One region of the Limosilactobacillus sp. genome, then DNA from elsewhere that is predicted to be linked to it. Evidence: predicted binding sites of a transcription regulator. Region 1 holds the regulator's gene; the other holds the start of a gene.
The links. Region 1 encodes CtsR, which represses protease genes until heat stress. Its sites were predicted from a motif close to TTGGTCAAAAAAGGTCAAANA; they were not measured.

Region 1 (15,383 bases):
AGTAAATGGCTTGTCAGGGAATGAGGAAACCTGAACACCAACCCGGGTCTGCAGGGAAACGTAATCGTTCCGGTAGGCCATCTCGGCTTCGTCGGTGTTCTTGAAGATCATGCCTTCGCCTTCACGACCCTTGTCTTCAGTGGTCATGTAGTAGTTACCGATAACCATATCCTGAGATGGGGCCACGATTGGTTCACCGTCACGTGGGCTCAGAATGTGGTGGGCAGCCAGCATCAGGAGACGGGCTTCCGCTTGGGCTTCGTCGGACAGTGGCACGTGAATGGCCATCTGGTCACCATCGAAGTCGGCGTTGTAGGCGGTACATACCAGTGGGTGCAGCCGCATTGACTTCCCGGAAACCAGGATTGGTTCGAAGGCCTGAATACCAAGCCGGTGCAGGGTAGGTGCCCGGTTCAGCAGTACTGGGTGTTCCTTGATAACGTCTTCCAGAACATCGAAGACATCGTCATCCCGGCGGTCAATCTTGCGCTTGGCAGCCTTAACGTTAGCGGAAAGGCCCCGCTTAACCAGTTCGTGCATGATGAATGGCTTGAAGAGCTCCAGGGCCATTGGAACTGGCAGACCCATCTGGTTCATCTTCAGGGATGGACCAACATCGATAACGGAACGACCGGAGTAGTCAACCCGCTTCCCCAGCAGGTTCTGACGGAACCGCCCCTGCTTACCCTTGAGCAGGTGGGACAGGGACTTAAGCGGACGGTTACCAGGACCGGCCACCGGACGACCCCGCCGACCGTTATCGATCAGGGCGTCAACGGCTTCCTGCAGCATCCGCTTTTCGTTCTGGACGATGATTCCAGGAGCCTGCAGCTGCAGCAGGCGCTTCAACCGGTTGTTCCGGTTGATAACCCGCCGGTAGAGGTCGTTCAAGTCGGAAGTGGCGAAACGGCCACCTTCCAATTGAACCATTGGACGCAGGTCCGGTGGCATGACCGGAATAACGTCCATGACCATCCATTCTGGCTTGTTGCCGGACTTGAGGAAGGCTTCCAGAATGTCCAGACGCCGGATGGCCCGGGTCCGCTTCTGACCCGTGGCTTCCTTGAGCTCTTCCTTCAGTTCGTTGGCTTCCTTTTGCAGGTCAACGTCGGCCAGAAGCTTCTTGACCGCGGCAGCACCCATCTCAGCGGTGAAGCGGTTGCCGTATTCCTGCTTCTTTTCCCGGTAGTCCGCTTCGGAAAGCAGTTGCTTCTTTTCCAGTGGGGTGTCACCAGGATCCAAAACAACGTAGGAAGCGAAGTAGATGACTTCTTCCAGGGAACGTGGGCTCATGTCCAGTACCAGGCCCATCCGGCTTGGAATTCCCTTAAAGTACCAGATGTGGGAAACCGGCGCAGCTAATTCGATGTGGCCCATCCGTTCACGACGAACCTTGGAACTAGTAACTTCGACACCACAGCGGTCACAAATCCGACCCTTGTAGCGAATCCGCTTGTACTTACCACAAGCACACTCGTAGTCCTTAGTTGGGCCAAAGATTCGCTCGTCAAACAGACCCTGCTTTTCCGGCTTTAAGGTCCGGTAGTTGATCGTTTCTGGCTTTTTAACCTCACCATACGACCAGCTACGGATCTTATCTGGAGAAGCCAGACCGATCTGCATGCTTTCAAATTTATTGACATCAATCAAAGGATGTTCCTCCTTATTTCAGTAAATCTCGGTTGAAGAACGGTTAGTCTTGCTTTGTTTTATCTTCAGTCTTTGATGCAGATGAGGCCTTTGCAGCGTCCTTCTTCTGACCATCGGCGTTGTGCTGTTCGGCGTACTTGGCCAGGGCATCAACGCTGACGACTTCAGAGTCATCTTCATCCATGTTCTTTAATTGAACTTCCTTGTGGTTGCTATCCAAGACCTTCATGTCCAGGCCAAGGGCTTGCAGTTCCTTAACCAGCACACGGAATGATTCTGGAACGCCCGGCTTTGGAATTGGCTGACCGTTGATGATTGCGTCGTAGGTCCGAACACGACCAACGGTATCATCGGACTTGTAAGTCAGGATTTCCTGGAGAGTGTAGGCAGCCCCGTAAGCTTCGAGGGCCCAAACTTCCATTTCACCAAACCGCTGACCACCGAACTGGGCTTTCCCACCCAGTGGCTGTTGCGTAACCAGTGAGTAAGGACCAGTTGAACGGGCGTGGATCTTATCGTCAACCATGTGGGCCAGCTTCAGGTAGTGCATGGAACCAACGGCAACCCGGTTTTCAAATGGTTCACCGGTCCGGCCATCGTAAAGCACCGTCTTCCCGTCTTCAGGGAACCCGGATTCACGAACGGCGTCCCAAACATCCTTGTCGGTGGCACCATCAAAGACTGGCGTGGCCATGTGAATACCAAGGCGCTTAGCAGCCATCCCCAGGTGCAATTCGAGCAGCTGCCCGATGTTCATACGGGATGGCACACCCATTGGACTCAGCATGATGTCGATTGGCGTCCCGTCTGGCATGTATGGCATATCTTCTTCAGGCACAACGATGGAAACAGTACCCTTGTTACCGTGACGACCAGACATCTTGTCACCGACCTGGATCTTCCGCTTCTGAGCGATGTAGACCCGGACCATGGTGTTAACACCTGGTGACAGTTCGTCCCCATTTTCACGGGTGAAGATCTTAACGTCCTGGATGATTCCGCCACCGCCGTGAGGAACCCGCAGTGAGGTATCACGAACTTCACGGGACTTTTCACCAAAGATGGCGTGGAGCAGCCGTTCTTCGGCGGACAGTTCCGTCATCCCCTTTGGCGTCACCTTACCGACCAGGATGTCGCCGTCGTGCACTTCAGCACCGACACGGACAATCCCGTCTTCGTCCAGGTCCTTCAAGGCGTCGTCACCGACGTTTGGAATTTCACGAGTCATTTCTTCAGGTCCCAGTTTGGTTTCCCGGGCTTCGGACTCGTAGGACTCAATGTGGATAGACGTGTAAACGTCATCCTTAACCAGGCGTTCGCTGATGGCGATGGCATCTTCGAAGTTGTACCCTTGCCAAGTCATGAAGGCGATCAGTGGATTTTGACCCAGGGCTAGTTCACCCTGTTCCATTGATGGACCATCGGCTAAGACATCGTCGGCATCAATGTGCTCACCGACCTTGACGATTGGCCGCTGGTTGTAGTTCTTACCACCGTTGGAACGACGGAACTTCATCAGCTTGTAAGTGTCCAAAGTACCATCGTCTTCACGAACCCGTACTTCACGAGCATCAACGTATTCAACCGTTCCTGGCTTCTTGGCAATCATGGCTACCCCGGAGTCATGGGCTGCCTTGTAGTCAATCCCGGTACTTACCAGTGGCGCGTGCGGGTTGATCAGAGGAACCGCCTGCCGCTGCATGTTGGCACCCATCAGGGCACGGTTGGAGTCGTCGTTTTCAAGGAATGGAATACATGCGGAAGCGACGGAGACAACTTGCTTTGGAGAAACGTCCATGTAGTCGACGTTTTCAACACTAGTTTCAACGTATTCATCCTTGTCACGGGCCATAACCTGCTTGTCAACAAATGAACCATCATCAGTTAATGGCGAGTTGGCCTGAGCAATCACGAAGTTATCTTCTTCGTCGGCCGTTAAGTAATCGATCTTGTCAGTAACCTTGTGGGTCTTCCAGGAAACACGCCGGTATGGAGTTTCGATGAAGCCGTACTTGTTAACGCGGGCGTAGGAAGACAGGCTGTTGATCAGACCAATGTTTGGACCTTCAGGCGTTTCGATTGGGCACATCCGGCCGTAGTGGGTGTAGTGCACGTCCCGGACTTCATAGCCGGCCCGGTCACGAGTCAAACCACCAGGACCCAGGGCGGACAGACGCCGCTTGTGGGTCAATTCACCCAGCGGGTTGGTCTGGTCCATGAACTGGGACAGCTGGGATGAACCGAAGAATTCCTTGATGGAGGCAACCACTGGCCGAATGTTGATCAGCTGCTGTGGCGTCACGGTGTCAGGATCTTGAATTGACATCCGCTCACGAACCACCCGTTCCATCCGGGCAAGCCCGATCCGGAACTGGTTTTGCAGCAGTTCACCCACGGAACGAATCCGCCGGTTACCCAAGTGGTCGATATCATCGGTGGAACCAATGCCTTCTTGCAGGTTGAAGAAGTAGTTCAGAGAAGCCAGGATGTCGGCTGGTTCAATGTGCTTGTATTCCAATGGAATGTGACCATTGCCGATGATTGGCACAACGCGGTCAGGGTCAGTCTTGGAGTAAACCAGGACCTTCTGCAGCTTAACCGGGTCGGTCACAACGGCTTCGTCGGATGGCGTGTAGGTAACCATCTTGAAGTCATCGCGGTCCAGGTATGGTTCCAGCTTCTTCAGAACTTCCTTGGTTACCGTGTCGCCCTTTTGTGCCAGCACTTCACCAGTGTCTGGGTCCGCCAGCGTTTCGGCCAGGGTTTCACCCAGCAGCCGGTACTTGAGCATCAGCTTCTTGTTGGTCTTGTAACGACCAACCGGAGCCATGTCGTAACGCTTTGGGTCAAAGAACCGCGCCGTCAGGAGGTTCCGGGCGGAGTCAGCGGTCTTTGGTTCACCTGGACGCAGGCGTTCGTAGATGTCCTTTAAGGATTCCTCAACCCGGGAGTCCTCGGCGTTCTTGTGGACATCCTTGTCCAAGGTCAGTGACAGGGTTTCACTGTCGCCACCGAACATGTCGATAATTTCATCGTCGGAACCGAAGCCCAGTGCCCGAACCAGTTCGGTCATTGGCAGCTTCCGCGTCCGGTCGATCCGAACGTAGGAAACGTTCTTGGCGTCGGTTTCGTATTCCAGCCAAGCACCACGGTTTGGAATGAAGGTTGCGCCGTAGCTTGGCCGACCGTTCTTGTCGGTTTCTTCATTGTAGTAGACACCTGGGGAACGAACTAATTGGGAAACGATAACCCGCTCGGCACCGTTGATAATGAAGGTCCCCTGGTCAGTCATCAGTGGGAAGTCCCCAAAGAAGACGTCCTGAGACTTGATTTCACCAGTCTCGTGGTTAGTAAGGCGCAGCGTCACGTGCAGTGGTGCAGAGTAGTTTGCATCGTGTTCACGTGCTTCGTCAATCGTGTACTTTGGTTCTAAAAGTTGATAGTCGACGAATTCCAGGGAAAGCTTACCTTGGAAGTCATCGATTGGCATAATGTCATCAAACATTTCCCGCAGCCCTTTATCCATGAACCACTTGTAAGAGTCGGTCTGGATTTCAATCAGGTTAGGCAACTCGAGAACTTCTTTAATCCGGGAGTAACTACGACGGGTACGGTGCTTACCGTATTTTACTAAATGTCCGGCCAAACTGTTCACCTCTCTAATTTGTTGGGTGAGCCATTTCCAAATATTACATTTTGGTTACAATTTCACCAAAATCCAACTTTTGGGCAAAAAAAATCCAAAAACAGTCATCAACTGTCTTTGGTTTTATTGCAGAGCGCAATGGACAATAGATCACCACGCTCAAATGAACTCACAAATTACATACTGTATTAGTATAACCGTGTGTCCTTCAATTGTCAATCGTTAGCTTCGGGTTTCTTCGTCATGCCGTTAATGATGCAGTCCAGGATCAATTTGGTCCGCTGCTCATTGTCAATGGCGTGCCCCCCGATCATCTGGTAGGTCCCGAAAACCGGGGTCAGACTGGCCAGGAATAATTCCGCCGCTTCCTTGGGCAACAGGTCGCCACGCAGGTGCACCGCCGGCTGCTTAAAGTAATCACCAATCGGGTCCAGGTAATCCATCATGAAGATCATGTTGAACTTCCGCTGGGCACTCTTGGACAAGAGCCGCATCGCCTGATTGTACTGTTCATAGATGCTGATCGGGTGATGGCGGCGCAAGGCCTTCACAATTTCATACAGCTGGTCTTCCGGTGACAGGTCGTGCTTGCGCAGGGCCTTGTTGATGTCCTGACGCACCTTCAGTGAAAAGCGCGTCATCACTTCCAGGAAGAGCACTTCCTTATCGCTAAAATGGTGATATAAGGCCGGTTGGGTAATCCCAATCTCCTTTGCAATATCTCGGGTCGAGGTCTGACCAAACCCTCGTTGCAAGAAAAGACGGGTGGCAGTGCGCAAGATCGCCTGCCGAGTCTTTTCGAGCTGCTCCGTACGTCGCATTAAACATCTCTCCTCATTCAATTCACGTATTAGTTAACATTATAATGCCGAACAAGTCCTCATGACAACGATTTCACATAATTCGGCACGGATTAGGGGAGCAACCCCTTTGTAGCTGGTTGCTCCCCTAATTTTAATCACTAAGTTTTACCAGGACCGGCTTGGTTCCCGCCGGTTTCTTAACTTTCATTGTCAGCTTACCATGGTTGGCGCCAATTGTCACCTCGTCGCCAGCCTTGATCTGGCCCGCCAGAAGCGCCGTGCTGAGGCCATCCTCAACGTGATCCTGCAGTGCACGCCGCAGCGGCCGGGCCCCGTATGCCGGGTTGTAGCCCAACTTGGCAATCTCATCAATTGCCGCCGGGGTGATCTTCAGGTCGATCCCCTGACTGGCAATCCGTTTGCGAAGCTCATCCGCCATCAGCTTGACGATCTGGTGCAGCTCCTTCTTGTTGAGGGAGTGGAAGATGATCGTCTCATCGATCCGGTTCAAAAATTCTGGCCGGAAATGAAGTTTCAGCTGCTGCTTAATGGCCGCTGCCATCGCGTTGTAATCCTGGCTGAGGTCCTTAGCACCGAAGCCGACCTCCTTTTCGTCCTGAAGTTGGGTTGCTCCCAGGTTGGAGGTCATGATGATGATGGTGTTCCGGAAATCGATCTTCCGCCCCTTGGCATCGGTCAGGTAGCCATCGTCCAAGACCTGCAGCAGAAGGTTGAAAACGTCCGGGTGGGCCTTTTCGGCTTCATCCAGCAAAACGACGGAGTACGGGTGCTGACGAACTTTTTCGGTCAATTGACCCCCTTCGTCGTAGCCAACGTAGCCTGGCGCCGCCCCGATCAGCCGACTGGTACTGTACTTCTCCATGTATTCCGACATGTCGATCCGGATCATGTTGTCTTCCGAACCAAACATCGCCTCGGCCAAGGCCTTGGCAAGCTCGGTCTTCCCAACCCCGGTTGGGCCCAGGAACATGAAGGAGCCAATCGGCCGGTTCGGATTCTTAAGCCCGCTCCGGGCCCGCCGAATGGCCTTGGCCACTGCACTGACGGCCTCGTCCTGGCCGATGACCCGCTGGTGCAAGACCCGTTCCAGGTTGACCAGCCGTTCACTCTCGCTCTTCTTCAGCTGGGTCAACGGCACCCCGGTCCACTCGGAGACAACCTTGGCCACGTCCTCACCGGTGACCTTGAGCCGATAGCCATTCTGCTCCGCTTTGGCCGACCGCTTGGCCTGCCGGTTCAGCTCGGCCCGCAAGGTTAATTCGTCCTGGCGCAATTGGGCAGCCTGGTCGAAGTCCTGATTTTCAATAGCGGCTTCCTTCTTAGAACGGAGCTGGTCGAGCTTGTCTTCTAAGGATGGCTTGCGTTCGTCCCGCTCTTCAGCGTCGATCCGCACCATCGCCGCCGCTTCATCCATCAGGTCAATCGCCTTGTCAGGAAGGAAGCGATCCGAAATGTAGCGATCCGAAAGCTTGACGGCCTGTTCCAGGGCCTCGTCGGTGATCTGGGCGTGGTGGTGTTCCTCATACTTCGGCCGCAAGCCCTTCAAAATCTTCAGGGTCGCATCGGGGGTTGGCTCGTCGACCTGAACCGTCGCGAACCGCCGCTCCAGGGCCGCATCGGACTCGATGTACTTCTGGTACTCGTCCAAAGTCGTGGCCCCGATGGTCTGCAACTCACCCCGGGCCAGGGCCGGCTTGAGGATGTTGGAGGCATCGATGGCCCCCTCGGCACCCCCGGCCCCGATCAGGGTGTGGAGTTCGTCAATAAAGAGGATCACGTGGCCGTCATTTTGGATTTCCTCAATGACCTTCTTCAGCCGGTTTTCAAACTCGCCCCGGTACTTGGTGCCCGCGACCAGCGAGCCCATGTCCAGGACCATCAGTCGCTTGTTAGCCAGTTCTTCCGGAACCGTCCCGGCCACCATCCGCTGGGCCAGGCCCTCGGCAATGGCGGTCTTACCGACACCCGGCTCACCGATCAGGACTGGGTTGTTCTTGGTCCGCCGACTGAGGATTTGGATGACCCGCTTGATTTCCTTGTTCCGGCCAACCACCGGATCAAGCTTGTGACTGCGAGCCAGCCGGGTCATGTCCCGGGCCAGCTTGTCGAGGGTCGGTGTCCCCGCGGCAGCCGCGTTGTTGCCCTGCTGGTTTGGCTGCGGGCGAACCTGGTTTTCGGCGATTCCCAACCGCCGCAGGGTCACCTTGCGAACCTGGCGTGGCAGGACGTCCAGGCTATACAGGATCCGCGACGACAGTACGCCGTCGTCGGCAATCAGTGCCAGCAAAAGGTGCTCGGTGCCGATCTTCAAGGTGTGCATCTGCTGGGCTTCCTGACCAGCCAGGGCCAGCACCTGCTTAGCCTTTGGCGAGTACGGCAGGTAGTCTGCCGGGCCGAGATCGTCCATTGTTCCGTAGCCGATTAGTCGTTCAATTTCTTCACGAATGTCGTCACTGGTGATTGAGAACTGTTCAAAGATCTTGTTGGCAATCCCATCCTTGTCCATGGAAAGGGCCAGCAGGAGGTGTTCAGTGCCGACAGCTTGGTGTTTAAAGTATTTTGCCTGTTCATGCGCAATTTCTAAGACATGTTTGGCGCTTGGTGTAAACATGTTATCCATCAACAATCATCCTCTAACTTTCATACCGTAGCCGATTGAGAAACGAAACTAAGATTCGGGCGCGAAGTTTGTTCTCCAAGTTGGCGTCGTCCACCGCCAGGGTTTGCTTGGACAAGGCCACCAGCATCAGGTCCCCCTCACGTTGCGAAATCAGGTCTTCATTATATAGGGTCTGCACGATCGCAAAGGCATCGCGTTCGCGAATCGAGTCCCCAATTGCCTGGACTAGTGAGTCTAACACATCGACGTCGCCAAGTAAATTAACTCGTTCGATGCGGATATAGCCGCCCCCACCACGCTTGCTCTGGACCAGGTAGCCATTTTGAATGGTGAACCGGGTCTTAATCACGTAGTTAATCTGCGATGGAACGACATTGAAATGGTCAGCAATCTCTGCGCGACGAATCTCAATCTGAGTATCATCCCCAAAAATTCCCTTGAGGTAGTCTTCAATAATATCCGAAATACTTCGATTTTCCACCTTATCACCTTCCATCGTTTGACTAATTCTGACCAAATTTTACCATATTTTAGTCCAAAACACTGCCGAAAAGTCTTGCCGCTCGAGGAAAGATTGAAGCAAATCAGCTCTTTGAAGCCTGTTATTCCCAGCCGAGTTTATGAATTATTTTTTATAATAATTCAGCGACGGTTTGATTTTATTCATCGACCTAAATTTCAAGAATAAGTTAGCCACTGGACTCAAATAAATAATACTGACCAATTGATTATTGGTTGATGGAGCTGTGATATCTCTTGGTAGAAGGCCTTACGATAGATATCCATTGACGAATGTCCATTAAACATAGCTCGTGGATAGTGATTCATCCAATCATTAGTCGCTATGATCTGAGCACTACTATAGTTATTTATAGCTTCACCTTTGGTAATCTCCTTGCGGAGAAACCGGTTATTGATCTCATTGGATCCACGTTCCCAAGGGGAATACGGATCAGCATAGAAAACATGATCGTGAACTTGTGTTAACTCACTAAATTCTGAACCGTTGTCAGAGGTTATTGTCTTAAAAATGCGATAGTAAGCATCTGTGCCCATTTTCTGGCGCAAATTTATAAAGAACTGATTTACTGCATGCGCAGTTTTACCAGCAATTTTACTCGTGATATTAACTCGTGAAAGGCGATCAGTCATTACTAGTACAACACTGTCATTACCGTTTTTCTGTCCCTGAACTGTATCCAGTTCCCAATGGCCAATTTCGGACCGTTGGTCCGCAGTTTGAGGTCGTTGAGCAATATTAGGCCCTAAGCACCTTTTAGCTTGCGGATGAGTTTGATGATGCTTACGTTTAGGTTTTTCAAAGAGGTCTAAATTGGACGTACGAAGCACACCCTCATTAATCCATTGATATAAAGTTACAACCGACTTTGGGATCAGGGTGCCATCATTCATTAAATCTCGAGCCTTATAAATAACCGCTTGTGGGGAGTAATGGTGGTCGTCAAACTCACCAAGCATTAGCTGATCAGCTAATCGTAAAAATTGCTTTGAAGAATAATATAAGCGACGACGACCAGAATGGCGGTGATGTTCAAGATATGTGGCCTGACCAGCTTCATAACTATAGATGTAGTAAGAATATTCGTAAATCTTACCATTAGATTTTTGACGACGAAGTTGGCGGACCGTACCACGGTTGAGCTCGTTATTAATTGTTTGATGATTAACTCCTAATTGGCGACCAATTGCGCGATTGGAAAGTCCTTGCGACTTTAAAGTCGCAATCATCACACGTTCTTCTTTAGTAAGATGAGCATTCTTTTTATGAGTAGTCAATAAAATAGTAGACATGGTATCATTTAAGTGCGTCATTTGACGGACATCCTTTCATATAGGTTTGGTTCACTTAATATGATACCTGATGTCACGCCGAATGGCGTTTTTTATTTACCACCAACTGGGTGGCTAACTTCATTCTATAATCTACCATTTTATTCATCGAAACTGTAAAAATACGAAAAGTTCTGAACTTTGCCGCAAAAGCCCTTGAACGACCGCTCGCCTATCCTTTATAATTTTTCTTGACAAAGGCCGTTTCGGCTGGATAAACAACGCTAATCAATTAAAGGAGACTTTCGATTATGACAGATCGTTTAAAAGATAAAGTTGCGATTATCACCGGTGCCGCAAGTGGTCAGGGTGCCGCCGAAGCCCGCCTCTTCTTGCAAGAAGGAGCCTACGTGGTTGCGACCGACGTCCAGTTCGACCTCTTAAAGAAGCAGGCCAACAAGTTTGCGGAAAAGTTTGGTGACCGCATTCTGCCAATCATCCAGGATGTCACGAAGGAAGACGACTGGCAAAAGGTTGTCGACCAGACGATGGCCAAGTTCGGCAAGATCGATATTCTGGTCAACAACGCCGGCATCGGGAACACCGATACGACCAGCGGCCTGGAGGACTCAACCGTCGACGACTGGCACCACTTCATGGACATCAACGCCATGTCCCACTTTTTGGGGATGAAGTACGTGGTTCCTTACATGAAGCAAAACGGCAAGGGTGCCATCGTCAACGTTTCTTCCCTGGCCAGCGTTCAGGGAATCGCCGGTGCCTCCCCGTACACCGCCTCAAAGGGTGCTTCCCGGGCCCTGACCAAGGGTGCGGCGCGGGACCTCGGCCAGTTCAACATCCGGGTCAACGCTGTCCTGCCTGGCTGGATCGTCACCCCAATGATGCAGCAGTTTACCCTTAGCAAGAAGCTGCTGGACGAGCTGATTGCCGGTATTCCAATGGGGTATTTAGGTAACCCCGAAGACGTGGGTTACGCGGTGCTCTTCCTGGCTTCCGACGAGGCCCGCTTCGTCAACGGAACGGAAATCGTCGTTGACGGTGGCCAGTCCGTGCGGGGCTAATTGCAATTTATAAAGAGAAACGAATGGACGAATTGCGTGGCTAACCACGTGATTCGTCCATTTTTTTGAGTATAAAAAAGCAGCGACCAGACGATCGCTGCTTTTAATTATTTCAAATTACTTTTCCAATGAGAAGTCAACAACGTTCCGACCAACAACCTTGTTGTCCTTCAGTTCTTGGATCATGTCGTTGATTTCGGAGAGCTTCCGGGTGTGAACGATTGGGTGAACCTTGCCTTCAGCACCGAATTGGAAGCATTCTGCCAGGTCCTGACGAGTACCAACCAGGGAACCAGCAACGATGATGCCGTCCAGAACAGTCTTGGCAATGTTCAGCTTCATGTCACCCTGTGGCAGAGCAACGGCAACTAACTTGCCATCTGGACGCAGGGAGTTAACGGCTTGGTCAAAGGCAGCGGTCGTAACGGCAGTAACAACTGCGGCGTGAACCCCGCCAACCTTTTCTTGGATCTGTTCGTCAACGTTGTTATCGTGACGGTTGATGCATACTTCAGCACCGTTTTCCTTAGCGGCCTTCAGCTTGTCTTCGTTACCATCAACGGCAACAACGTGAGCACCGAAGACGTTGTGAGCAAATTGGATCCCGAGGTTACCCAGACCACCGGCACCAACGATGGATACCCATTGACCAGGCTTGATGTCAGCAACCTTCAGAGCCTTGTACATGGTAACACCGGCACAGGTCAGTGAAGTAGCTTCAACTGGGTCCAGACCTTCTGGAACCTTAACGGCGTAGTCAGCTGGAACGATGCATTGTTCAGCCATGGCACCATCGGCAGTCAGGCCGGCGTTCAGGACGTTGCGGCAAAGAGTTTCACGGCCGGTCAGGCAGTATTCACAGTGGCCACAGCCCTTGAAGAACCAAGCGATTGATACCCGGTCGCCAACCTTTAAGCTGGTAACGCCAGGGGCAACCTTGGATACACGGCCGACACCTTCGTGACCGATGATCCGGCCAGGGTACTTGCCGAATTCACCGGCAGCACAGTGCAGGTCGGTGTGGCAAAGACCACAGTATTCCATGTCAACTAAAGCTTCACCTGGCTTGAGGTCACGAAGCTTAACATCCTTAACAGTAACATATCCATCTACTGGATCGTTCATACAAGCAGCTTTCATAAGGTAAACTCTCCTTTTCTCATCAACATGTTATACATTTCACATTTCTTATAGTAGCAGATACCAAACGGAATTTAAAGTGAAATCGCCAACAATTTTATCTCGAAAGCCATACCAATCACCGCTATTTCGAGGAAGTCCCTTTCACAAGCCATCTTACTTCTTCAAACCAATCATCAATTTTTATTTAATTTCTGCCCGCCAAGCCCTAAAGCCCAATCAGTTTTGCGCAAATCCTCACAATTGCTTACTAAAGTTTAGTAAACCTTTTAGTCGTGATAGAGCATCCGGACGCTTTTGACATCGTTCTTGGTGATCCCGGTCTGGATGTTTCGTGGGATCATGACGCTGTGGGCATAGGATGGCGCGTGGGCCAGCCCGATGGCGTGACCAAGTTCGTGCTGGGCAACCTCGCTGCGAAAGTGCCGACTAGTGTAATCCAGCTGCGTGGCGTCCAGCGTTGACGTGGCCCGGATCAGGGTATGCGTATCCGGGTCGAACTCGGTCTTGGTCGAGCCCAGCTGAGATGTGACGTAGCCAACCGTGGCCGACTGCGAATTATCGGACAGGTCCCCGCTTTGGGCGATGACCTCCGCCTTGTTGGCATTCTTGATCCAGCGAAAGTGAATGGCCTTCGTCTTATTCCAACGCTTGACGGCATCCCGGAAGGCCTGTTGAATGTGCGGATCGTCCGTCTGCATGCAGATGGTCACCTTCTTGCTTGGCCAACGAATGCCCTCCAGGGGAACCGGGGTATTCTGCGGAATCGCGTAGTGGTGCCGGCGCTGGGACGGTTTGGTGCTAAAGGTCAGGCTTGGTTGGCTGGCATCACTTGCGCTCGAATCGCTAAAGGGCGTTGTCGGCAGCTGGTCGGCCTGGACTGGCAGGGCAAACGTCAGCCCCAAAAGCGTGATCAAATAAAATAGAATTAATCGCCGCCGCACTGGCTCCCCCTCCTTTCGTCTTCGTCCATGTTAATCGATTGGCTGCTTCGAGGCAATTAAGAAGCCTTGCTAAAAGCCGGACGAAAAACAAAGATTCCCCGCTCGGTTTCAGCACCAGGCGAGGAATCTTTTTTGAAAGTGGGCAAGGAAACACGTTCTTTTAAAGACGTGATGAATTGCCCTTCTTTTGTACCCAGCGGGCACATGGATAGCGTACAATATGATATAATTATTGATATGAAGGATATAAATAGGCTTACATATGGTAGAACATCGGTCTACAATCTTAATTACCATCTCATTTGGGGAACTAAGTATCGCAACAAAGTGCTGAAAGGACACGTTGAAATAGTCTTGAAGCGAACCTTGTATGAAATTGCTTCAAAATATGGCTTTACAATTGCCCACATGGAGATTGGTAAAGACGATCACATTCACTTATTAGTGAGTGCGCCACCTAAATTATCGGTGACGAATATCGTACGCTGGTTAAAAGGGATTTCCGCTTGGCAATTATTTAGAGAGTGCCCTGAGCTGCGAACTAGTTACTGGAAGAAGCAGGGACGCCACCTGTGGTCACCGAGTTACTATGTTGAAAGCATTGGTGCGGTCAATGAGCAGGCCGTGGCCAAATATATTGACGACCAACGCCGTAAAGAGGTGAACTTAGAATGAGTAAGGTAATTAAAGGAGTCAAGCTATGCTTGTACCCAACTAAGGCTCAACAAGACCAGCTTTGGCAGATGTTTGGTAATGACCGGAAAGTCTGGAACCTGATGTTGGGTATGGCTAAGGAACGTTATGAGAACAACCCTAACAGTCATTTTGTTAATGAATACGGCATGAATTACCTGCTTAAACGTCTCAAAGAAGAATATCCGTATCTCAGAGAAAGTGACGCAACTAGTTTTCTAGTGGTTAATCATAATCTCGCTCAAGCATTCAAAATGCTCTTCAAGCATCGGGGTGGTTATCCACGTTTCAAAAGCCGTCACGCTTTACGCCAATCCTATACGGGACGATCAACTTGCAAGGTGATTGCCAAACGTAGAATGCAATTGCCAAAACTAGGCAGTATCCGCACGAGCAAGACTAATCAAGTTGGCAATGCCAAAATTAAGCGGTACACCGTTAGTTATGACCCGACGGGACGTTATTACCTATCCTTACAAGTTGAAACTGAAACTTGCCAGCTGCCCAAAACTGGAAAATCCGTTGGCCTAGATGTTGGCATCGCAGATTTAGCCATCAGTTCCGATGGAGACAAATACGCTTCTTTTAACGCCAAATGGCATGAAAAGCAAGCCGTTAAGTGGCAAAGCAAATACTCTAAACGTCGTCACCAGGCAATGGTAGCCGTTCGTCAGTGGAATCATAATCATAAAACGATTAAAGAAGATCTGGACGACTATCAAAATTGGCAACGGGCCAGAGTGACAAAGGCTCGTTACCAACAAAAGATAGCCAACAAGCGCAAGGATCACCTGCATAAGCTCACTACTAATTTAGTTAAGCAGTATGACGTGATTGTGATTGAGGATTTGAAAACCAAGAATCTCCAAAAGAATCACTGCTTAGCTAAATCTATTGCGAACGCCAGTTGGTATCAATTCCGCACCATGTTGGAGTATAAGTGTGCTTGGTATGGTAAACAGTTAATCGTGGTTAAGCCTAACTACACCAGTC
Region 2 (15,383 bases), 210 kb from region 1:
CTTGCCAGCTATAGATTCACTGGTCAAGCAAGCACCGACTAAGGTGCTTGGGTTTCCCCATTCGGAAATCTCCGGATCAAAGTGTACTTACCACTCCCCGAAGCATATCGGTGTTTGTCCCGTCCTTCATCGGCTCCTAGTACCAAGGCATTCACCATGCGCCCTTCATAACTTAACCTTGATGATCACTTCGTGATCACCTTGATTAATTGAGTTAGCGATTATTTCGTTAATAAAACTCAAATAACGCGGTGTTCTCGGTTTATTGTTTTAAGTTAATAAATAAGAAAATAGATATTATTTAGTTTTCAAAGTACAAGCTCGTGCCAACCTCGCGATTGGCAATGGAGAATAACGGAATCGAACCGATGACCTCCTGCTTGCAAAGCAGGTGCTCTCCCAGCTGAGCTAATTCCCCATAATGGGCCTAAATGGACTTGAACCATCGACCTCACGCTTATCAGGCGTGCGCTCTAAACCAGCTGAGCTATAGGCCCAAATAAGCGTCTCAGTAAGTTCTGAAGGTAAACCCCTCAAAACTAAACAAAGTTTCAACTAATGTGTAGGTTCCGTTTTATTCCTTAGAAAGGAGGTGATCCAGCCGCAGGTTCTCCTACGGCTACCTTGTTACGACTTCACCCCAGTCATCTATCCCGCCTTAGGCGGCTCCCTCCAAAATGGTTAGGCCACCGACTTTGGGCGTTACAAACTTCCATGGTGTGACGGGCGGTGTGTACAAGGCCCGGGAACGTATTCACCGCGGCATGCTGATCCGCGATTACTAGCGATTCCGACTTCGTGTAGGCGAGTTGCAGCCTACAGTCCGAACTGAGATCGGCTTTAAGAGATTAGCTTGCCCTCGCGGGTTAGCGACTCGTTGTACCGACCATTGTAGCACGTGTGTAGCCCAGGTCATAAGGGGCATGATGATCTGACGTCGTCCCCACCTTCCTCCGGTTTGTCACCGGCAGTCTCACTAGAGTGCCCAACTGAATGCTGGCAACTAGTAACAAGGGTTGCGCTCGTTGCGGGACTTAACCCAACATCTCACGACACGAGCTGACGACGACCATGCACCACCTGTCATTGCGTCCCCGAAGGGAACGCCTAATCTCTTAGGTTAGCGCAAGATGTCAAGACCTGGTAAGGTTCTTCGCGTAGCTTCGAATTAAACCACATGCTCCACCGCTTGTGCGGGCCCCCGTCAATTCCTTTGAGTTTCAACCTTGCGGTCGTACTCCCCAGGCGGAGTGCTTAATGCGTTAGCTGCGGCACTGAAGGGCGGAAACCCTCCAACACCTAGCACTCATCGTTTACGGCATGGACTACCAGGGTATCTAATCCTGTTCGCTACCCATGCTTTCGAGCCTCAGCGTCAGTTGCAGACCAGACAGCCGCCTTCGCCACTGGTGTTCTTCCATATATCTACGCATTCCACCGCTACACATGGAGTTCCACTGTCCTCTTCTGCACTCAAGTCGCTCAGTTTCCGATGCACTTCTTCGGTTAAGCCGAAGGCTTTCACATCAGACTTAAGCAACCGCCTGCGCTCGCTTTACGCCCAATAAATCCGGATAACGCTTGCCACCTACGTATTACCGCGGCTGCTGGCACGTAGTTAGCCGTGACTTTCTGGTTGAATACCGTCACTGCGTGAACAGTTACTCTCACGCACGTTCTTCTTCAACAACAGAGCTTTACGAGCCGAAACCCTTCTTCACTCACGCGGTGTCGCTCCATCAGGCTTGCGCCCATTGTGGAAGATTCCCTACTGCTGCCTCCCGTAGGAGTATGGACCGTGTCTCAGTTCCATTGTGGCCGATCAGTCTCTCAACTCGGCTATGCATCATTGCCTTGGTAGGCCGTTACCCTACCAACAAGCTAATGCACCGCGGGCCCATCCTGAAGTGATAGCCGAAACCATCTTTGAAACGAAAACCATGTGGTTTTCGTTGTTATGCGGTATTAGCACCTGTTTCCAAATGTTATCCCCCGCTTCAGGGCAGGTTGCCCACGTGTTACTCACCCGTCCGCCGCTCACTGGTAATCCATCGTCACTTCAGTGCAAGCACGTCAGATCAGTTGGGCCAGTGCGCTCGACTTGCATGTATTAGGCACACCGCCGGCGTTCATCCTGAGCCAGGATCAAACTCTCATATAAAATATAAGAATTTGAGATAGCTCTCAAATTAAAAGTTATTAAGCGAATTGACTTCGCAAATGTTTTGCTTCAAATCACCGAAGTGATTGAAGACCCTACACATTTGATTCGTCGAAACTTTGTTCAGTTTTCAAAGGTCTACCGTTTGTTAGCACAAAACTAACAAATAAATTTTATCATCTCATCAGCGGCTTGTCAAGAACAAATTTCAATTCCTTTTTGCTGCCGGTTTTAACAAACTCACGAGACAACTTTATTATAATAACAAATCACCTGAGATCTGTCAACCGCTATTTTGAAGAAGCAATCAACTGCATCCCCGCAACAGCATGTATTAATATACCAACCATTTCGATTCCCGTCAACACTTTTTTGCAACATCTAAAAAGTATTTTCAAAATCATACAAACAGTTAAAAACCTCAACCGCCACCAGATCAATATTGTCAAAACGGAATCGTTCCCGCGGACGAAAACGGACGAAGATATACTCGCCGCGATCCTGAACGTAGGTCACTTCACAGACCGGAATACCAAAAACCTCAAAGGTCCGGCGCTGGCGGTTCCCAGTATGGTCAAACTGCATCGCGGTCAGGCGCCGAATAATGTGGACCAGCTGTGAATCAGCCATTTCAACCCCTCCTTTTCTTCAAAGACACCATTCTAGATTACTATTGTCTTAATTTTCTGTAAACAAAAAAGTCATGCTGAAGTGCATGACAATCTTATTTTCATTCATGAACCTTATCCGGCTTAACCACCAGGGCAACCATTCCCGCGATCATCCCGAAGTAGTAGGTGATCAACCGCCAAAGGATCATCGCCAGGACCAGTTTTGTATTCGAATGGACAAAACTGGCAAAGAGAACGGAAAAACTATATTCCGCCCCACCGGCACCACCTGGGATCGGGAACAGTGAGATGATCATAAAGATCAGAACGTGAAGGCTAACCACCATCACAACGTTTAAATGATGAACCCCCAGGGCCAAGAGAATAAAGTACGGGATCAGGTAGTAAAACAGCAGCTGAAAGAGCGTCACCACGCAGACCTTCCCCATCATCTTGTACTGTTTTTTCATCTTCAAACTTTCCTGGTAGAAGGAGTCCACCATCTCGTTCAAGCGCGCCTTCATCTTTTCGTAGCGCTCGGGCTTCACGAAAATGGCGACTGGGCGAATTAGGATGTTCATAGCCTTCTTGGTGAAATTGTACCAGTACATCACGAGCAGTAGGCCAACGATCACGCTCAAGTGAATCAAGAACCCAAGAATCACCAGCAACGAGAGCGCATGCAGCCGTGCGGCGATAAAGTGAAAACCAATCAGCAGACTGACCAAGAAGTTGATGACGATCATGGCCTGGAAAACCACAAACTTCATTAAGAGGACTGAGCTCGCCCGGCCCCCATCAACTCCCGACTGGAGCATTGCCACCAGCTGTGCCGGCTGACCACCGGTTGAAAAGGGCGTGATGCCGTTAAAGAGCTGTTCGATTGGCGGCAGGCGCAGAGCATCCTTCCAGGAAAAGTCGCGGTGCCGCTCGTTCATAAAGATCTTGACAACAACCCCTTCCAGACCGAGGTAAAGGCAGATGCACAGGACCGCTACCAGCATCCAGCCCCAGTTCAGGGTGTTGATCTGATTCATCAACAAATGGAGATTCACGGTCCGCAACGAGTAGGCAATGATGCCGACGCCGACCAACAGCATCGCAATTAATACTAACCAGTTTCGCCTATTCACGAGCTTGTCCCTCCCGTGCTTGCTGACGATAGAAATCATACCAAACCTTGGCCAGGTGTTCCTTAGAGTAACGCTGGGCTGCCAAGTGCGCCTGGTGCCGCCAATGATCTAACCGGGCCGGGTCGTTACGCAAGAAGGTCAGTTTCATCTGCATCTCAGTAACGTCGCTGGCCGGCTCGTAGTCCCCCGCAATGATGGAATGGTACAGGTCGAGGTCCCGCAGCATCACCGGAGTTCCACAGCTAAAGGCCTCCAGCACTGACATCGGGAACAGCTCGTTGTATGACGGCAGGAGGAAAAGATCCGCCGCATTGTTGAGCTCAGCGATTTCGTCCCTAGAGACAATCCCAGTGAAGCGCAGGTTCTTCGGCGGATCGTCCACCACCTGCTTTAATTCGTGGTAACCGTCCGTCAGCCGGCCAAACGAAAAGCCCCCGGCCCAGACAAACTGCACGTCTTCATTCTGCTTTGCTAGGCGGATGAAGTCGGGAACCCCCTTTCGCTCCTGGATCTGCCCGCTGCCGAGCACGATGAAACGATTCTGGGGCAGGCCGAACTTATCCCGCAACTGAGCCTTTTTGGCCGCCGTCACCGGATGGAACCGATCGCTGTCGACAAAGTTGGGGATGTAGGTAACCCGTTCTTTGGGGATCCCGTAGTCCGCTAGCTTCGGAATAAAGGAAGGGTTCACCACTACCAGGTGATCCATCCGCTTGTAGAAGGCAATCACGTAACGATAAAAAATCCCCCGAAACGGCTGGGGAATCTTTAAGCTGCCCTCAAGCGTTTCCGGCAGAAAATGGACGTAGCCAATCTTGCGGCCCCGCTTTTTTGAAAAAGTCGACAGGTAAAAAGACGGGTCGATGGTGTGATAGTGGCTAATGTCACTGGTCCGGTAACGGTTGATGGCAATGTCGAATTCGTCTTGAAAATTATTCTGCATTAAATCAATCAGTTCACGATAGGCACTGCCGACTCCCTGGCCAGCTACCTTGTCTGCAGATGAATACATGGTAATTTTAAGCATGATTAATCCCTCCGCCGAAAGAGACGGTGCTTGGGCTCAGCCTCCTGGCGCTGGGCCATGGCAATCTGACAGTCATCATAGAAGCGTAACACCTTTTGGGCAAACACCTCCGCCGAAATGGCATGCAGTTTCGCCTGACGCTTAGCATGGGACTCCGGGCTCTCCCGGTGATCCAGGTAGTGAATCACGCCCCGGACCAGGTCCTCCTGCTTCTGGAAGCTGACCCCGATGGCCGGATCATCAATCAGTTCGTCCGTGTACTCGCTGCGCATCACCACAATCGGCAGGTCGGACGCCAGCGCTTCATCATAGGTCAGTCCCTGCGATTCCGAGTCAGAAGCCGAAACGAAAACGTCCGCCATCTGATAGTAGTGACAAACATCGTCGTTATCGATTTGCCCGGTAAACTGAACGTGATCCGCCAGCTGCAACTGACGCACCTGGCGCTCCAGGGTTTCACGGGCGGGCCCATCCCCCACAATCAGCAGCTGAGCTTTGGGTTTTTCGGCGATGATGTCCGGCATGGCCGCAATCAAGGCGTGAATATTCTTTTCATATGCCAGGCGGCTCAGTGACAAGAGAACCGGCGTGTCGGCCTGGTAGCCAAACTTTTCCCGCAGCTTCAGGCGCTGGGTGGCCGAGTCCTGCTGCTGGTAGACGCGCAGGTTAATCCCGGTGGGAATCACCCGGATCGGCGTGGTGACCTGGTAGCTCTCCAGGGTGTCCAGGACCCGTTCGCTGGGGGCAATCACCCCGTCGATGCTCTTCATATAGAGGTGGACGAAGGTGGCGACGTTGTGCGGCTTGACGATGTGACCGTTGGCGATATAGTGCAAATAGTCCTGGTACATCGTGTGGTAGGTGTGCAGACATGGAATATCCAGCTCGCGCGCCACCAGCTTCCCCATCATCCCCAGGGCAAACTCGGTCTGATTGTGAACAATGTCCAACTTAAACTTCTTGGCGAGCTTCACCGCCCGAAAGGCACCCCGGATGGCAATCCGGCGTTCCGTAAAGGAAACAAAGGGGATGCTTGGAAACCGGTAGATCCCTGCCTCCACGTCGTCATGCTTGGCTTGTGGATCCGTCGTGGTAAAAATGTAGACATGGTGCCCCTGGGCAATCAGTTCGTCACGAAGGGTTTTGATTGAGGTGGCGACCCCACTAACCTGCGGGAAATATGTATCTGTAAAAAGACCGATATTCAAACTGATTGCTCCTTACTATCACGTATTTTGCTTAGGCCAATTATACTAGAAAATGACATTTCATACCATTTTATGATCAATTCGCGGCAGTGACAAGTTTTCCACCAAGAAATTAAAAAAGACGTAACCTTCTGCTTGAAGGTTGCGTCTATTCCTTGCGTAAAATGGGTACGTATTCCTTGACCAGCATCTCGACCTCGCGGGCACTGCGGGCAGCCAGGGCCCGGTGCACCAGTGGTTGGAGCTGGCGGTTATTGAGGTGACTGATTAAAGAACGGATCCGCAGAATTTGGCTGCTGTTCATCGAGAACTCGTCTAGGCCCATCGCCGTCAACAGCGGTGTAGCCAGCGGATTGCCGGCCATCTCGCCGCACATGCCGACCCACTTGCCCTCCGCATGGGCGGCGTCAATCACCCGCTTGACCAGGCGCAGGACGGCCGGGTGCAGCTCCTGGTAGAGGTAGGCCACCCGGGAATTGCCCCGGTCGGCCGCAAAGAGGTACTGGATCAGGTCATTGCTGCCGATGCTGAAAAAGTCAACGTCGGGGGCAAAGACGTCCGCCATCACGGCCGCCGACGGCACTTCCAGCATCATTCCAACCTCAACGCTATCGGCCACCGCCACGCCGGCCCGGCCGAGCTTCCGCCGTTCATCGTCCAGAATGTCCCGGGCCTGGGTAAATTCCTCCGGCGTGGCAATCATCGGGAACATGATTGCCAGTCTGCCATAAGCTGATGCCCGGAGCAGTGCCCGCAACTGGGGCCGCAAAATTTCCGGCTTAGCCAGCCCGATCCGGATCGCCCGAAAGCCCAGGTAAGGATTATCTTCGTGGGGCAGCTTGAACATCCCCAGGCGCTTATCGCCACCGATATCCAGCGTCCGGGCCACCACCCGTTGCTCACCCATTGCCGTGACGAACTTCTTATAGGTGCGGAACTGCTCGTCCTCGGTGGGCAGCTTTGTCTGGTCCATATAGAGGAATTCCGTCCGCAGAAGGCCAATCCCCTCGGCACCGTTGTCGTGGGCATACTTGATGTCATTGAGGGTCCCCACGTTGGCGCCGACCTCGTACTTGCGGCCATCCTTGCTGACGGTGTGCTGGTCGCGCAAGGCGCCCCAGACCTGTTGCTCCCGGGCAAACTCCCCCGCCAGCAACTGATAGTGCTCCAGTTGCTGGTCGGTTGGGCGCACGATTACCTTGCCGTGAATGCCGTCGACGATCAGCAGGTCGCCGTCCTCAATCTGGCTCGTCGCATTGTGGGTACCGACAACCACTGGCAGCGACAAGGTCTTGGACATGATGGAAAAGTGGGACGTCCGCCCACCATAATCGGTCACCAGCCCGGCAACGTAGCGGCGGTCGAACTGAGCCGTGTCGGTAGGCGTCACGTTCTTAGCCACGATAATTGCCCGGTGATCCAGGGCATTCGGGTCGGGAAGCTTTATCCCCAGCAGGTGGCTCAACAAGCGCTTGTACACGTCTTGCACCGCCAGGGCCCGCGACTGGAGATAGTCATTATCATTCATGTGTTCAAAGAGGTTCAGATAATGATCCGTCGTCACCTTGGCCGCCCACTCGGCTGTGTAGGCATTCCCCCTGATCAGGCGCTCAAGGTTCGCCAAAAGGACGGGATCGTTCAGTATTTCCAGCTGGGTGTCAACAACCGCGGCCGCCTGCTGACCCAGGTTCTGGTGGGCCCGCTGCCGAATCTGCTTAAGCTCCTTCGTCGTTAACGTAAAAGAATCACGAAGCCGGGCGACCTCATGATTCTTGTCAGCTGTATGCTGTTTCTTAATGGATAGATCTGACCCTACTAATAGGTAGGCCGGCGCAATGGCAATCCCACTGCTCGCCGCCAACCCAGTTAGCAGCAGTGACATTAGTCAGTCAATCCTTCCTTCTTCATCGTTTCAGCAACGGCGTCCAGTGCTTCCTTTTCGTCGTCACCGTTGGCAGTGATGGTAACCTCGGCGTTTTGACCAACACCCAGGGACATAACGCCCATGATGGACTTCAGGTTAACACTCTTGCCTTCGTATGACAGGGTTACATCGGAACCGTACTTAGATGCGGTCTGAACCAGAATAGTGGCAGGACGAGCATGAATACCAGTTTCTGCAGTAATAGTAAAATCACGTTTTTCCATACTTAATCAGTCTCCTTCGAGCAGATATAATAAATTATCAGTGGCCATACCGCTGATACACCTCGATATGTTTATTTTAGCAATTGTAAGCGTTAAATACAAGATCAGCCGGCGCTTTTGTCAACAATCAATCCTGGCGCAGGTGATAAACAATTTTACCCCCGATATTGGCCTTGCCCTCAATCTGGGTACGGTACGGATAAGCGTGATAGACCCGCTGGAAGGCCTGGAAATTCTCCGGCGTAATCACGAACTGGTCGATCTTGCCATCCCGCAAGTCGTCAAGCTCCTGCTCAAAATTCTCCTCTGCCATTTAATCACCTCATTTTTTCTTACATTATATTATGGCGAACTTTCCGTCACCTATTTTAGCATTCTTTGTCAAAGAGTGCTAAAATTTACAGTAAAGACTTTGACCATTGATGATCTACTTAGGGCGGCAAGGCTTTGCGATTTGATTAAGAAGAGTCTTTTGGCTTGCACTACGATAAAAAGTAAGTATAATGTAGTCATGGTCAAGAAAGGTCAAACTTTTATCTGACCTTTCGGAGATACTATCAAGGAGGTATTTATTCGATGCTCTGTCAAAATTGTCATCAAAATCCCGCAACGATTCACCTGCAGATGAATTTCAATGGTCAGCGGGTGCAAATTGACCTCTGCCAAAATTGCTATCAAAAATTACAAGACTTACAAACCAACATGATGAATGGGGGTAACGGAATGAACAACTTCAACTTCGGAAGCCTGGAAGACTTCATGAACGCCATGGGCAACATGCAAGGTCAGCCGGCCGGTGCCAATGGCCAGGCGGGCGGTGCCAATGGCCAGCGCCAGGGTGGTCGCCGTGGCGGCAAGGGCGTCCTCGGCCAGTACGGAATTAACCTGACCGACATGGCCCGCCAAGGCAAGATCGACCCGGTGATCGGCCGTGACAAGGAAATCAAGCGGGTCATCGAAATCCTCAATCGGCGGACCAAGAACAACCCGGTCCTGATCGGTGAAGCCGGTGTCGGGAAGACCGCCGTGGTTGAGGGCTTGGCCCAGGCGATCGTTTCCGGTGAGGTTCCGGAAAAGCTGGCGAATAAGGAAATTATCCGGCTCGACGTGGTTTCCCTGGTTCAGGGGACCGGGATCCGGGGCCAATTCGAAAAGCGGATGCAACAATTAATGGAAGAAGTCCGCAAGAACAAGAACATCATCCTCTTCATCGACGAAATCCACGAAATCATGGGTGCCGGCAACGCCGAGGGTGGCATGGACGCCGGGAACGTCTTGAAGCCAGCCCTTGCTCGGGGTGACTTCCAACTGCTCGGGGCCACGACCTTAAACGAATACCGGAAGATCGAAAAGGATGCTGCCCTCGCCCGGCGGTTCCAACCGGTTGAGGTCAACGAACCGTCCGTCGAGGAAACGATCAAGATCTTAAATGGGATTAAGGGTCGCTACCAGGATTACCACCACGTCAAGTACACCGACGACGCCATCGTGGCCGCCGCTAAGCTATCCGACCGTTACATCCAGGACCGTTTCCTGCCTGACAAGGCGATCGACCTGCTCGACGAAGCCGGTTCACGCAAGAACCTGACCCTGAAGACGGCCGACCCGAACACGATCGAAAACGAAATTCACACGGCCGAAGCCCACAAGCAACAGGCCGCTGACAACCAGGACTACGAAAAGGCTGCCTTCTACCGTGACCAAGTTTCCAAGCTGGAAAAGGCCAAGAAGGCCGCGGAAGAAAACCACACCGAGGACACCGCGACGGTCACCGTTCAGGACATGCAAAAGATCGTCGAGGAGAAGACCAACATCCCCGTTGGCGACCTACAGAAGCAAGAAGAAAACCAGCTGCGGGACCTCGACAAGAAGCTGGAGCAGCACGTTATCGGCCAAAACGAGGCCGTCAACAAGATTGCCCGGGCCATCCGGCGGAACCGGATTGGGCTCAACAAGTCTGGACGGCCGATTGGTTCCTTCCTCTTCGTTGGACCAACCGGTGTCGGGAAGACCGAAACGGCCAAGCAACTGGCTAAGCAGCTCTTCGGTTCTAAGGATGCCATGATCCGGTTCGACATGTCCGAATACATGGACAAGACTTCAACTTCCAAGCTGATCGGGGCCGCTCCTGGTTACGTCGGCTACGAGGAAGCCGGTCAACTGACCGAACAGGTTCGGCGTCACCCATACAGTCTGATCCTGCTCGATGAAGTTGAAAAGGCCCACCCGGACGTCATGCACATGTTCCTGCAGATCCTGGACGACGGGCGCCTGACCGATTCCCAGGGTCGGACGGTTTCCTTCAAGGACACGATCATCATCATGACCTCCAACGCCGGGACCGGTGACTCCACGGCCAGTGTCGGCTTCGGTGCCGAATCGAATGGTTCCACCCACTCGATTCTCGACAAGCTGACCAACTACTTCAAGCCAGAGTTTTTGAACCGGTTCGATGACATCGTTCAGTTCAACGCCCTGACCAAGCCGGACCTGATGAAGATCGTCAACCTGATGATCACCGACGTCAACAGCATGCTCAGCGACCGTGGCCTCCACATCGCCGTGCCGGATGACGTTGCCGAAAAGCTGGTCGACCTCGGCTACAACCCGAAGATGGGTGCCCGGCCGCTGCGGCGGGTTATCCAAGAACAGATCGAAGACCGGATTGCCGACTACGTTCTCGACCACAACGACGTCAAGAACCTGGCCGCTAAGCTCGACGACGATGGCAACATCACCGTCGTTGCGGCAGCGCCGGTTGCGACCGCGGATGCCAGCGTTGACAGCGATAAGTAATAAACAAGCTCACTCTAGCTTCAAGCCATGAGTGAGCTTTGGTTTACCGCATTCGCCGTCGTACCTCCAGCACCGGCAAGGCTACCAGCGGCACCACAATTACCGCCAAGGTTAGTTCGGCCACCCCGTTCGTTGCCATGATCGTCTCCAGAGCAGGCAGGAGGTGGTCAACGTTGACCCCGTACGCATGAGCGACCGCCGGGGTCCGGTAGAAAAGCGCCACGAAACCGAGGACTAGGCCGGTATTGGTGACCGTCCCACCGATCGCCGCCACGATTGCCGCCGCCCGTTGCGAATGGGCATAACGGTTGACCAGGCGAAAGAGCCAACCGGCGACCAGGCCGATCATGATCCGCGGCACGACCGAGACCAGGGGGTTCACGAATATCAACGGAGCTAGCGGGCTAGACGGCGCCACGAAGGCCCGGACCCAGGTCAAGAGGCCCCAGACGCCACCGATGATGGCCCCCTCCCCCGGTCCTAGGGTAATTGCGGCAATGATGACCGTCACGTGTAGAGTCGTGATGCTCAAGGGGCCCAGCGGGATGTTGCCAAAGAACGGCACAAAGTCCTGTAAGATGATGATTGCAATGAAGATGGCGCGCGTGGCGTTGCGCCGAATTCGTTGGTGGCGTGTCATGATGTTTCCCCCGTTTATTTGAATAAGTCGATTTTAACAGTCCTGGACAATTTTCACCACTATTCTTTCTTGTCCCCGAAAAGCGGTATAATAAAGGTTAAAGATTAAATTTGACGGGGTGTAATTATGTTTGAGCAATTTAAGACCGGCAACCCGATCTGGGTCTACTATGTCGATATCGATTCCGGCGCCAACCTGGTGGTTCCGCAGCTGCTGCGGGGCCGGCTCGGCCAGGCCTACCAGGTCGAAAAAAAGGAGTTTCCACACTATCGCTATGTTAAGACCGAGGGCCAGGCCGCGGGAACCTTTGACATGAGTCAGCACAGCGTTCGGATCTTCTACCGCAAGGAAAACTGGGGCGAGGTTCAGTCTATCGAGATGTTCCTCAAGCTCGATGCTCCGGCAGTCATTTACGATACGGTCAACGGAATGCCGGTTGGCCAGCCCCTGCCGGAGGACATCACCATCAAGGCCTTCAACCGGGTGGCCACCAAGGATGGCGAATTCTGGTACGAGATCGGTGCCGACCAGTGGATCAAGTACGATCAGATGCACGTGGTCGACAATCCCTTCGGCGGCCCGAACGACAAGATCGATTCCCGCCTGGCCCAGCGCCTGACCGTCCTGCCCCTGCACGACATCCCGGCCACCGTCGACTACATCCCCGGCAAGTCGGTCGACGTTTACGATTCACCGTATGGGGAAGCCGTCGACAAGCTGGCGGATGGTCAGGAGATCAAGCTGACTGGCAAACTCAGCGACAACAACGAGATCACCTGGTATCAGCTCGCCCCCGACCGCTACATCTCGGGCAACTACGTCCAAGTAAATGATGAGGATGAATAGAGTGAGTGGGAAATAACCAGCAAAGTGGGGCGAGAGGCTACTAGGACGGGAGTCGGCGCTGAAGGCGTCGGCTTTCGTCCGTAGTCAAATAGACTTGCTTCGCTGCGCTAGACACTAGCCCCACGGTTACGACGCGAAGCTAGCCTTTGGTTTTCCACGTTATCGTTTTAATAAAAGAATCGCTCAGCCATGGTTGGTTGAGCGATTTTTATTTTCAGACTATTCTTCCTTTGCCGGATGTTCAATCCGGTAGATGTCAAAGAAGTATTCGGCGACCGTCTTGACGACCGCGTAGGCGGGGATGCAGAGAATCATGCCGCCGATTCCGGCGATGTGCCCCGCCGCCAGCAGGAGCAGGATGATCGTCAGCGGGTGGATCTTCAGGCTCCGGCCAATGATGTTCGGGTAGACGATGTTACCGTCAATCTGCTGAACGATTATGACGACGATGATCACCGGAATGATCTTGTTCGGGGCCATTGTCAGTGCAACAAAGAGCGCCGGCGCAATCCCAATGTAGGGGCCGATGTAGGGGATGATGTTGCAGAGGCCGGCCGCGATCCCCAGCACCAGGGCCAGCGGTTGGTTGATGATCAGATAGCCGATCGAGGTAAAGATCCCGACGAAGAGGCATTCGATCACCTGACCGGAGATGTAGGAGGACAGGGTGTCGTTCATCTTGGTCAGCAGCTGTCCCACTTCCTTGGCGTGGTGCGGCGACAACCACTTCTGGATACTAGGGGTCAGCTTCGAGCCGTCCTTGAGCATGTAAAAGAGCATCACTGGCACCGTGATCGTCACCACGGTAACGTTGGTGACGGCCCCAATGATGTCCCCGACCCGCGACGAGAGGCCCTTTAAGATCATCTGAGCGTATTTGGCCAGCTGGTGGTCAAACTGCCGGTAGTAGGACGTCAGGTCGACGCTCTTGAGGAACGAATGCTGGATGGTGTTATTCAACAAGTGCTGGATCCCGCTAACCGTCTGCGGCAGGTGCGTGACCAAAGTGGTAATTTCCTTGATTACGGGCGGGATCAGCAAGAAGAGGCCCCAGACGATGATCAGGATTAGGGCCGCCACCAGGAGGAGGCTGGCCAAGCCCTTGTTAATCTGGTGACCGCGAATCTTGATCTTGAGCATTAATTTCAGGATTGGGCTCAGCATGTAATACAAAAAGCCCGAGAGGATCAGCGGCACGAAGACCACCGAGATAAAGGTTAGAAACGGTTTGAAAATGAACTGGATCTTGGTGCAGACAAAAATCAGCGTGGCCAAGATCAGCAGCAACAGCGGCCAAAACAGCCGCCGGTAGAATTTACGACTAGACATCTTTCTCATCCTTAAACTTTATTGAGTCTTTTCATATCATAAGCTAAATCGCCGCTGATTGATAGGTAGAATTTTACTTGCGCGAAGATTTATTTTACAAAAAATAACAAATTCTTTCGATTGAGTTACATTAATATTTCAAACGTGTTACAATTAATGTATCAAAAAGCTAACAATGTTGAAACATTGCGGAAGGGGTGCTATCTATTATGAAGCTTAACAAGAAGATCTTAAACAGTTCGTTGGTAATCATGCTGGCATTGGGACTCGGCGGTTGCGCCGTTAGTTCCGCGCCAACGACCCACAAGGCAAGCGAGGCCACTAGTGCCAAGGTTGTCAAGCAGAGCAGCAAGAAGAATACCGATAAGTCGGCTAAAGCGGATAATAAGGCAGCCACCCAGAAGTCCGCAAGTCAAGCCACGAGCACGAGCAGCAGCGCCAGTTCAACTGCCGCAAGCTCCACGCAGGCAACAAACGTAAGCAGCGCTAGCGCCAAGGAAAGCCTGGCCGCAACGACCAAGACGACCAGCGAGAACACTGCTACTACTGTTGCTACTAACAAGACGGCTCAGACGGCCACCAGCAAGGCCGCCAGTCAGCAAAAGCAAGAAGTTCAGCTCGGTCTCGGTGACGTTGCCAGCTGGACCGATGACAACGGTACGACCCACCACGTTGACAGCGATGGGATGGACCGTTACACCACCAAGGGCAGCCAGGACATCCAATACCAAGACTGGTCCGGCAGCCTGCCGCAGAATGTCGTTGTTAGCCACAACGATTAATTGCTAATCAATAGCATCCCTACTAAAGAAGGAGTTACGTGTGATCGCGCGTAACTCCCTTTTTTACTTTAAATATTTCAAAACGTAATGGTGACCGGCTGTAATGTCGTACTGGAGCAGCTGGTAGTCGTGCCACAGCTGCTTTTGGTGCTTGGTGAAGCTCTTCTTCTTGACGACCTTCCCCTGCTGGTTGACAAATTCGTTGCGGTCCGCCGTCTGGTCGCTGCTGGACTGGTTAAAGTTCACCGCCACGGCCGGCAGCTGCTCGTACACCCGGGTCAGCAGCGCCTGGTACCAATTAACCCGCGAGTTGGTCTGCTTGGCAACCATCGCTATGAAGTCGTTCGGATCAACGATCTTGCTGTTGGCCTTCAGGCTGTGGGCCCCGTGCCGGCGTGCATAGCGGTTCGAGTAGATAAAGTAGTCGGTCTCGTGGAGCTTCAGACCGTCGGTGGCCATGCTATTGCCGTAGATGCCCGGCAAGTGATCCCCGTAGAAGACCACGGTGATCGGCTTATTGATCCGGTCGATCTGCTTGATGAACTGCTTGACGTAGTTGTCGGTGTAGTGAATCCCGGTGATGTAGTCGGTCAGCGAATTCTTATCCGTCCCGCTGGAAACGGTCTTGGCCTGGTATTGAGACAGATTGTTGTAATAATTCTGGTCAAACGGCAGGTGGTTCTGCATCGTGATCAGATTAAT

Region 2: a site for CtsR is predicted at 8,800-8,820, ahead of LKE23_RS03955 (ATP-dependent Clp protease ATP-binding subunit). Genes of this name have one in related genera too.

Annotation. Positions count from the first base shown of each region.
Region 1 covers NZ_JAKVPE010000001.1:1,006,129-1,021,511, forward strand. The annotation lists gene rpoC (DNA-directed RNA polymerase subunit beta') at 1-1,650, opposite strand, end outside; gene rpoB (DNA-directed RNA polymerase subunit beta) at 1,694-5,305, opposite strand; gene LKE23_RS04925 (TetR/AcrR family transcriptional regulator) at 5,512-6,117, opposite strand; gene LKE23_RS04930 (ATP-dependent Clp protease ATP-binding subunit) at 6,251-8,740, opposite strand; gene LKE23_RS04935 (CtsR family transcriptional regulator) at 8,754-9,221, opposite strand; gene LKE23_RS04940 (IS30 family transposase) at 9,443-10,573, opposite strand; gene LKE23_RS04945 (SDR family NAD(P)-dependent oxidoreductase) at 10,843-11,613, shown strand; gene adhP (alcohol dehydrogenase AdhP) at 11,731-12,753, opposite strand; gene LKE23_RS04955 (matrixin family metalloprotease) at 13,023-13,697, opposite strand; gene tnpA (IS200/IS605 family transposase) at 13,935-14,372, shown strand; gene LKE23_RS04965 (RNA-guided endonuclease TnpB family protein) at 14,369-15,383, shown strand, end outside.
Region 2 covers NZ_JAKVPE010000001.1:795,290-810,672, forward strand. The annotation lists rRNA gene LKE23_RS03900 (23S ribosomal RNA) at 1-178, opposite strand, end outside; tRNA gene LKE23_RS03905 (tRNA-Ala) at 346-418, opposite strand; tRNA gene LKE23_RS03910 (tRNA-Ile) at 423-497, opposite strand; rRNA gene LKE23_RS03915 (16S ribosomal RNA) at 586-2,161, opposite strand; gene LKE23_RS03920 (DUF1797 family protein) at 2,543-2,791, opposite strand; gene LKE23_RS03925 (lysylphosphatidylglycerol synthase transmembrane domain-containing protein) at 2,892-3,905, opposite strand; gene LKE23_RS03930 (glycosyltransferase family 4 protein) at 3,898-4,932, opposite strand; gene LKE23_RS03935 (glycosyltransferase family 4 protein) at 4,935-6,140, opposite strand; gene ptsP (phosphoenolpyruvate--protein phosphotransferase) at 6,289-8,022, opposite strand; gene LKE23_RS03945 (phosphocarrier protein HPr) at 8,022-8,288, opposite strand; gene LKE23_RS03950 (hypothetical protein) at 8,416-8,601, opposite strand; gene LKE23_RS03955 (ATP-dependent Clp protease ATP-binding subunit) at 8,865-11,084, shown strand; gene LKE23_RS03960 (ECF transporter S component) at 11,128-11,724, opposite strand; gene LKE23_RS03965 (MucBP domain-containing protein) at 11,851-12,570, shown strand; gene LKE23_RS03970 (AI-2E family transporter) at 12,790-13,899, opposite strand; gene LKE23_RS03975 (hypothetical protein) at 14,109-14,681, shown strand; gene LKE23_RS03980 (LTA synthase family protein) at 14,745-15,383, opposite strand, start outside.